3 linked regions of the Niveibacterium microcysteis genome follow. The protein of the gene in region 2 interacts with the protein of the main gene of each other region in a pairwise test. Links are inferred from orthologs where the notes say so. Each region holds a gene or a part of one and is shown on either strand. Other genes may lie near its edges.

Region 1 (2,978 bases), 460 kb from region 2 along the record:
CGGTGGAACAAGTCCTCGCGGAACAAGCCGTCGCGAACCCGCTGCTCAAGGTTCTGGTGAGTCGCCGCAATCACGCGGACGTTGGCGCGAATCGGCTGGTGACCGCCGACCCGATAGAAATGGTTGTCAGAGAGCACACGCAGCAGCCGTGTCTGCAACTCCGGCGGCATGTCGCCAATTTCGTCGAGGAACAGCGTGCCGCCTTCGGCTTGCTCGAAGCGACCACGACGTTGCGCAGTGGCGCCGGTAAAGGCACCCCGCTCGTGGCCGAACAGTTCGGATTCGAGCAGATCCTTCGGGATCGCTGCCGTGTTGATGGCGATGAAGGGTTGATCCTTGCGCGGGCTATGACGATGCAATGCGCGGGCAACGAGCTCCTTACCGGACCCCGACTCACCGTTGATCATCACCGTGGCATGCGACTGCGAGAGGCGGCCGATGGCACGGAAGACCTCTTGCATCGCGGGCGCCTGGCCAAGGATTTCCGGCACGGTCGTACTTTCCTCGGCGGCCGGACCGCGGTGACGGCTCTCTTCGATCGCACGGCGCACCAGCTCGACAGCCTGATCGACGTCGAAGGGCTTCGGCAGGTATTCGAAGGCGCCGCCCTGGAAGGCGGACACTGCGCTATCGAGGTCCGAGTAGGCGGTCATGATGATCACCGGCAGGCTCGGATAACGCGCCTTGACCTTCTCCAGCAACACGAGGCCCGACTCCCCCGGCATGCGGATGTCGCTCATCATCACCTGCGGCGGCGCGGCGCCGGCGTCAAGCTCGGTGAGCGCTTCGCTGGCCGAGCCAAAGCTGCGATGGGGAATGTTCTCGCGGGTGAGTGCCTTTTCGAGGACCCAGCGGATGGAGCGGTCGTCGTCAACAATCCAGATCGGATTCATGGTGTGCACTTCTGTAAGGGGTAAGGACTGCGGACCCGCCTCGGACCCGCACGCCTTAGCACTCACTCTTCGCTGCGAATCGGCAGCACGATGGTGAAACAGGTCCGGCCAGGCTGGCTCTCGACGTCGATCATGCCCTGGTGCTGCTCAACGAAGCTCTGCGCGATCGAAAGGCCGAGGCCGCTGCCGCTGTCGCGGCCTGACACCAGGGGGTAGAAGATCCGGTCGCGGATCGATTCGGGAATGCCGGGGCCGCTATCGATCACCCGCAGTTCCAGCGCGAGCTTGTGGCGCTTCTTCGCGAGCGTGACCTGGCGCAGCGCACGGGTGCGCAGCACCACTTCGCCCTCACCCTGCATCGCCTGCGCCGCATTGCGCGCAATGTTCAGGACCACCTGAATCAACTGTTCGCGATCGCCGGTCAGCTCCGGCAGGCTGGTGTCATAGTCGCGCCGCACGACGACGCCCGGAAACTCCGCACGCACAAGGCGCAGCACGCGCTCAAGTACGTCGTGAATGTTCACCGGGCCAGGCTGCATCGCACGATGTGCGTTGAGCAAGCGCTGCATCAGATCCTGCAGGCGATCCGCCTCGGCGATGATGACTTCCGTGTATTCCTTGAGCTGCGCGTCGTTGAGTTCGCGTGCCAGCAATTGCGCCGAGCCGCGAATGCCGCCAAGCGGATTCTTGATCTCGTGCGCGAGGTTGCGAATGAGTTCGCGGTTTGCCTGTTGCTGCTCGATCAAACGCTCTTCGCGCGCGACTTTCAGTTGCGCATCGATCGGGCGGAATTCCATCAGCAGACGCGCGCCGAAAACGTCGACCGGCGTCGCGGTGCAATCCACATGCAGGGTGTCGCGCCCGGCGCGCGCCAGCACGAGGTTCTGCCCGGTGTAGCTCCAGTTGTTGGCCAGCGCGTTGTCGAGTGCAGCGTCGAGCCCCGGGGGCTCGCCCAGCAGCGCGGTGAGCGGGCGGCCGACCGACTGGCGTGCGCTGACCTCAAACAGGTTTTCCGCCGCAGGGTTGATGTAACGAACGACACGCCCATCATCGACCAGCACAACAGCCGATGCGAGCAGATCGAGCCCAGCGATCCGGGCGTCGGTATGCGCCGGCGGCGTGGGGTCAGAAGACAGGGTTGCGCGAGTCATGCGGAGCAATGCGAGCAAGAAGCGCGCCAACCGGATTTCTTCGTTGCCGAAGCGAAGGCTTGCAGCGAAGCGCGCCTGCGAAACAACATTGTCGCGTCACGCCCAAGCACCACGCGGCGCAAGCAATGAGCGCGCGACCGACTACATCAACGCAGCTTGGCGATTTCCGCCCGGATCGCTTCGATATTGCGTTCATGCAACTCGACCTGATCCTGGAATGGCTTCAGACGCTCCTGAACCTTGGCGAAGTTCTTCTCGGCGCCGCTGCGCGCGCCTTCCTGCTCGGCAAGTTCCTTCTTCGCGGACTCGAGCGCCCGCTCTTCCGTAGCCAGTTCCGTTTCGAGGATCTTGCGTCGGTCGCCATCGCGACTGCGCTGCGTTGACGCATCAACCTTCGGGAACTCCGCCGGCGATGCCGATGCGGCAGGCTTTTTGGCCGACGGACCGGGCACGGACGACACGTTCTGATCGCGCGACAACAGCGTGCAGCCCTTCTCGCCAATCTTGGTGTTCGTGTAGGTGATCTTGCCCGACACCGGATCGACACACTTGAAGATGTCGGCATGGGCCGGCAGCGAAGAGAGAAGCGCCGCAACAGCGGCCAGACAGCGAATCGTGGACATGCAGACGTCACGCGGGTGGACGGGTCGTCGAGTGTAGGCGCCGACGCGCCGGCTGCCAAGCGCCGACACGATTCGATGCACTTTCACGCTGGCGCCGGACAAAAAAAAGGACGGGCAAGCCCGTCCTCTCTGTGCTTCGGATCGACGAATCGATCAGAGGCTGTAGTACATGTCGAATTCGACCGGGTGCGTGGTCATGCGGATCTTCGTCACGTCTTCCATCTTCAGCGCGATGTAAGCATCGATGAAGTCGTTCGAGAACACGCCACCGCGGGTCAGGAACTCGCGATCCTTGTCCAGCGCTTCCAGGG
Region 2 (2,678 bases):
CGCCGGTCAGGATGGCACCCAGGATGCCGCCGACGCCATGCACGCCGAACACATCGAGCGCGTCATCCGCACCAAGCAGCTTCTTCAGGCCATTGACGCCCCACAGGCAGATCAGGCCGGCAGCGAGGCCGATGATCAGTGCGCCCATGATGCCGACGAAGCCACAAGCCGGGGTGATTGCAACGAGGCCAGCAACAGCACCCGACGCAGCACCCAGCATCGAGGGCTTGCCCTTGATCAGCCATTCAGCGAACAGCCAAGCCAGCGCAGCCATCGCGGTAGCGACCATGGTGTTGGCGAAGGCCAGCGCGGCAGCACCGTTGGCTTCCAGGTTGGAACCGGCGTTGAAACCGAACCAGCCCACCCACAGCAGCGAAGCACCGATCATCGTCATCGTCAGGCTGTGCGGCGCCATTGCTTCACGGCCGTAACCGATACGCTTGCCAACCATGAAGGCACCGACCAGGCCGGCCATCGCAGCGTTGATGTGCACCACCGTGCCACCAGCGAAGTCGAGCGCGCCCTTCTGGAACAGGAAGCCAGCGGTCGCGGCGGCCTTGTCGGCAGCAGCAGCGTCGGTGTAGGCATCCGGGCCCGCCCAGTACCAGACCATGTGAGCGATCGGCAGGTACGAGAAGGTGAACCACAGCACGATGAACAGCAGCACCGCGGAGAACTTCATGCGCTCAGCAAAGGCGCCGACGATCAGGGCCGGCGTGATTGCAGCGAAGGTCGCCTGGAACATCACGTAGATCAGTTCGGGGATATAGACACCCTTCGAGAAGGTGGCTGCGCCCGAATCCGGGGTGATGCCCTTCAGGAACAGTTTGTCGAAGCCGCCGATGAACGCGTTGCCCTCAGTAAAGGCGAGCGAGTAGCCGAACACCGTCCACAGCACGACGCAGAGCGCGAAGATCACGAACACCTGCATCAGGATCGACAGCATGTTCTTCGAGCGCACGAGGCCGCCGTAGAACAGCGCGAGGCCCGGAATCGTCATCAGCGTCACGAGCAGCGTGGCAACGATCATCCAGGAGGTATCACCCTTGTTCGGGGCGGGGGTTGCGGCCGGCGCGGCAGCAGCCGGTGCAGCTTCCGCAGCGGCGGGCGCAGCAGCAGGCGCTTCGGCGGTGGCGGCCGGCGCAGCGTCGGCCGGCTTGGCGTCAGCAGCGGGGGCTTCCGCAGCCGGCTTGGCCGCTTCGGTGGTGGCAACCGCGCCGGTCGCCTCATTGCTCTGATCCGAGGACCAGGCCGGGGCTGCGATACCGACGGACAGCGCCGTCAGCAGGATCGCGAGCATCTTCTTCATGTCGAAATCTCCTTGTCTGCCTTAGAGCGCTTCAGCGCCGGTCTCGCCGGTGCGGATGCGGATAGCCTGTTCGAGATCGAAGACGAAGATCTTTCCGTCACCGATCTTGCCGGTGCTGGCGGCCTTCTCGACCGCTTCGATGACCTGGTCGAGCAGGTCGTCGGCGATTGCGATTTCGATCTTCACCTTGGGCAGAAAGTCGACGACGTACTCTGCGCCGCGATACAGCTCGGTGTGACCCTTCTGACGGCCGAAGCCCTTGACCTCGGTGACGGTGATGCCCTGCACGCCGATCGCGCTGAGGGCCTCGCGCACCTCGTCAAGCTTGAACGGCTTGATGATGGCGGTGACGAATTTCATGTTGGCTCCTTGGGTGGAACGCGGCATCCCGGGGGAGGGATGCCGTGTGCTAAACCGGAATTAGAGAGTCTTGCCTACGGTGAAGAGGACGCGGCCAGCGCCCATGTCCTTGTCAAACGCGTTGTGATAGAACTCGCCCGCGTCGCCCTTGGCGTTGGTGCCGCTGTAGAAGAGGCCGAAGGTCAGGCCCAGCGCATCGGCGGTACCGCCCAGCTTGTAGTCGGTGTAGGACGCGTCATCGAAGCCCTTGACGCTCTGGTAACCGACGTGGGCAACCAGGTTCACACCCTCGGCAACCGGGAAGGTGCCCGTTGCATCAAGGTAGTAGCTGCCGCTGGTCTTGTCACCGTTCGGGGCCTTGGCGCCAAACAGGTTGGTGAAGGAGTACGAGCCCTTCAGCGTGATCCACTTGTAGCTGCCGGCCACGTAGCCTTCCAGCGTGTTCGGGCTGGTGAAGCCATCCGGGTAGGTGCCCGGGTAGTAGTACTGCAGCAGGCCGACGTCGTAACCGAAGTCACCGGCCGTGCCCTTGTAGCCACCGTAGAAGTCCATCTCGATCGGGGCGCTGATACCGCCTGCATCGGACAGCCAGCTAATGTTCGACGCCCAGGTGCCGAGGTAGATGCCGCTCTCGTGCGCAAAGTCGATGCCGCCCTGAATGGCAGGCTTGTGGTTGGTCTGCGTGATCCCGCGATAGATGTATTCCGAGGCCAGCGTGAAGTTTCCGGTCAGCGTGTAGGGCGCCTTGGCTTCTTCGGCCATGGCCGAACCGGAAGCGGCAAAGCCAGCGATCAGGGCGGTAGCGATCAGGGTCTTGCGCATTTCAATCTCCGTCATGGGATGAGAATCGTGGTGACGGGCCTAATGCAGAATCCGTGCCACAGACTCGAAAACCCCGTCCGCGCACCGTTTGATCGCGCCTTGCGATATCCCCGCCCGCATCGCCGCACCGTTTTGCCCCGCATCCGGAAGCAATTCGCACCACGACGGTGCGATTCCGGGTTTCCCC
Region 3 (3,164 bases), 1.8 Mb from region 2 along the record:
TACTCAGGTTTTGGTGTGTCGGGTGAGGTGATCGAACGAGAAGCGAGTGGCTTCCATGCGCGCGTCGTGCAGCATGAGTGCGACCACCTCGACGGCGTGCTTTACCCGATGCGGGTGCAGGATTTCCGCCGCTTCGGCTTCACCGACATCCTCTTTCCCGGGCTGGATGCGGTTGGCGACGACTAAAGGAACGGTCGTCGCCCGATCGCTATTGCTGAAGGCGTGCGAGTAGCGCCCCTTCGAGCCGCACGACAGCGCTTGTTGCGCCCAGCTCGGGGCCGGAGATCAGGAAGGTATCCTCGGCTCGCTCGCCGAGCGTAGCGATCTTCGCTGTATGAAGATTCACCCGGCATTCCGCCAAGACACTCGCGATATCGAAGAGCAGCCCAGGCCGGTCGGCCGCTGCAACTGACAGGATGTAGTGCTGACCGCGCTCGTCGGGCCGGATTGCCACTTCCGGCGTAATCGGAAAGTGCCTGACCTGACGGGAAAGGCGCCCGGAGCCGGGTTTGTCGATGGGCCCCTGATTGCGTAACCGCTGCGCGAGGTCGTGTTCGATCAGCGGAACGATGTCGCGGTAGTTCTCGTCACCACTTGGGTCCATCAGCACGAAGCTGTCCAGCGCATAGTTGTGGCGCGTCGTATGGATCTTGGCATCCAGAATGCTCAGGCCTTGGCGGCTGAAGAAACCGCACAGGCGCATGAACATGTCTTGCGAATCTGGCGCGTAAACCATCACCTGAAGGCCTTGCTCCACCTGGCTCGGTCGCGCCTTGACGACGGCCTCGCCCCCCGCGGGGCGGTAGTACAGCATGCGCGTATGCCAGACGATCTCGTCGATGTCGTGGCGCATGAAGTAGACGGTGTCGAGTTCTTCCCACAGCGGGCGTTCAACGCCCTCGACGAGGCCGTAGAAGCGCAGGCGTGCCCGCGCTTCGTCCTGGCGTTCGGCCAGGCCCTTGGCCTGTACCGGTGTATCGCCCCGTAGCAGGCGCTGTGTGGTCAGGAAAAGGTCTTCAAGCAGCTTCGCCTTCCAGCCGTTCCAGACCTTCGGACTGGTGCCGCGAATATCTGCGTGGGTCAGCAAGTACAGCGCCGTGAGGCGTCGTTCATCCTTGACCAGCGCCGCAAACCCACGAATGACGTCTGGGTCCGAAAGATCGCTCTTCTGGGCGATCTGCGACATCGTCAAATGCTCGCCGACCAACCATTCGACGAGGTCGGTGTCTTCGGGCGAGATGCCGTGGTCTTCGCAGAAATGGCGTGCATCGCTCATGCCCAGCTTGGAGTGATCGCCGCCGCGTCCCTTGGCGATGTCGTGGAACAGTGCCGCAATATAGAGGAGCCAGTTGCGGTCGAATGCACTGATCAGGCGAGTGCACAGCGGATACTCGTGCGCGTGCTCATCCATCGTCATCCGGCGCACGTTTCGCATGACTTGCAGGATGTGCTGATCCACGGTGTATACGTGGAACAGGTCATGCTGCATTTGCCCGACGATCTGTCCGAATGCAGGGATGTAGCGGCCGAGGATGCCGTACTGATTCAACCAACGGAAAACGTGCGTAATGCCCTGCGGTTGCTGGAACAGGGCGACGAAGCGCCGGCGGTTTTCCGGATTCCGGCGAAACGCAGCATCAACCCGGCCTCGGCTCTGCCACAGGGCGCGAAGGGTGCGCGCCGTCATGCCTTTGAGTTCGTCGTGCTGCTCCAGCAGCAGGAACGCGTCCAGGATCGCCGACGGCTCTTTGATGAAGAGCTTGTCATCGAGTACGTCGAGCAGATTCTGTCGTTTGCAGAAACGCGCATCGATCGGTGTGGGCGTGTCCAGGCCGCTGGGCAGGATGCGGCTGGCGAGGTTCTGCAACAGCAGCGCGTTGAGCTGGGTGACCTTCTTGGCGACCAGGTAGTAGCGCTGCATCATGACTTCGGACGCGCGGCGCGTCGAAGTGGCGCTGATGCTGAGCGAGCGAGCGAGGGCTTCCTGGTGGTCGAACAGAATCCGGTCTTCCCGTCGGCGGGTAAGGCGGTGCAGCCGGATCCGCAAGTTTTGCAGGAAGCGCTCTGACTTGTTCAGTTCGGCGCATTCTTCCTGTGTTACGAGCCCCTGTTCGGCGAGCGCCTCCCAGCTTGAGCCAAGGCCTGATGCGAGCGAAATCCAGACGAGCGTTTGCAGGTCGCGCAGGCCGCCCGGGCTTTCCTTGCAATTCGGCTCGAGCGAGTAGGGGGTGTCGTTGAACCGGTTGTACCGCTGCTCCTGCTCCGCTCGCTTGGCAATGAAGAAGCTCGGGAGATGCAGTGCGGCGCGATGCTGGGCGAGGAGACTGGCAACGAGCTCTTCGTCGCCGGCCAGCCAGCGTGCTTCGAGCAGATTGGTCTGGACGGTAACGTCGCGCTCGGACTCCTCAAGGCATTCCTCGATGGTGCGGACGCTGTGACCGACCTCAAGCCCGATATCCCAAAACACCCCGACCAGCTGTTCGATGCGTTGGCGAGCTGCGCGCTCCGGCTCGTCGCCGAGCAGGATCAGGATGTCGACGTCCGAATGTGGATACAGATGGCCGCGTCCATAGCCGCCAACGGCTACAAGCGCTGAATTCGGCGGCAGGCTGGCTGCGGACCAGAGGTCTCGGAGGACGCCATCGACGAGCTCGGCGTTCTCGCAGAGAAGCCGAGCCGGATCTGGTTTCGCGTCGAACTTTTCGCGAAGCTGCGCGCGTCCGTCGGTGATTCGTTTGCGCAGCGTCTCTGCGACCGACCGAAGGTCGTCGCTGCCAACAGGGCTGTTCATCGGCTCAGGCTGCGAACTGTTTCGCGACGATATCCGGAATCGCGGGGGTGCCGGATGAACGGGTCAGGACCTCGACGCCGGTTTCGGTGACCACGACGGTGTGTTCCCACTGCGCGGACAGGCTTCGATCCTTCGTGACAATGGTCCAGCCATCAGGAAGCTCAGAGATCGCGGCCTTGCCGGCATTGATCATCGGCTCGATCGTGAAGATCATGCCCGGCTTCAGCTCGAGCCCAGTGCCAGGGCGGCCGTAATGCACCACTTGCGGTTCTTCATGGAAGTTCCGGCCGATGCCGTGACCACAGAACTCACGTACCACCGAGAACCCTGCGGCCTCTGCGTGGCGTTGAATTGCGTGGCCGATGTCACCCAG

The links. Proteins that work in one complex are often made in the same cells at the same time.
Region 1: the proteins of glnK (region 2) and glnL interact in binary tests that used the Escherichia coli proteins (3 or more experiments, as listed by UniProt). The link is inferred for Niveibacterium microcysteis from one-to-one orthologs.
Region 3: the proteins of glnK (region 2) and JY500_RS11435 interact in binary tests that used the Escherichia coli proteins (3 or more experiments, as listed by UniProt). The link is inferred for Niveibacterium microcysteis from one-to-one orthologs.

What each region holds. Positions count from the first base shown.
Region 1 is NZ_CP071060.1:3,912,960-3,915,937, forward strand. It holds glnL (nitrogen regulation protein NR(II)), read right to left. Parts: upstream 2,045-2,978; coding sequence 956-2,044; downstream 1-955. Other genes in the region: ntrC (nitrogen regulation protein NR(I)), read right to left, coding at 1-893; JY500_RS17765 (DUF4124 domain-containing protein), read right to left, coding at 2,191-2,667; glnA (type I glutamate--ammonia ligase), read right to left, coding at 2,821-2,978.
Region 2 is NZ_CP071060.1:4,375,366-4,378,043, forward strand. It holds glnK (P-II family nitrogen regulator), read right to left. Parts: upstream 1,670-2,678; coding sequence 1,331-1,669; downstream 1-1,330. Other genes in the region: JY500_RS19835 (ammonium transporter), read right to left, coding at 1-1,309; JY500_RS19845 (TorF family putative porin), read right to left, coding at 1,730-2,506. UniProt on the Escherichia coli protein: Involved in the regulation of nitrogen metabolism. Regulates the activity of its targets by protein-protein interaction in response to the nitrogen status of the cell.
Region 3 is NZ_CP071060.1:2,530,516-2,533,679, reverse strand. It holds JY500_RS11435 ([protein-PII] uridylyltransferase), read right to left. Parts: upstream 2,792-3,164; coding sequence 209-2,791; downstream 1-208. Other genes in the region: map (type I methionyl aminopeptidase), read right to left, coding at 2,796-3,164; def (peptide deformylase), read left to right, coding at 1-186.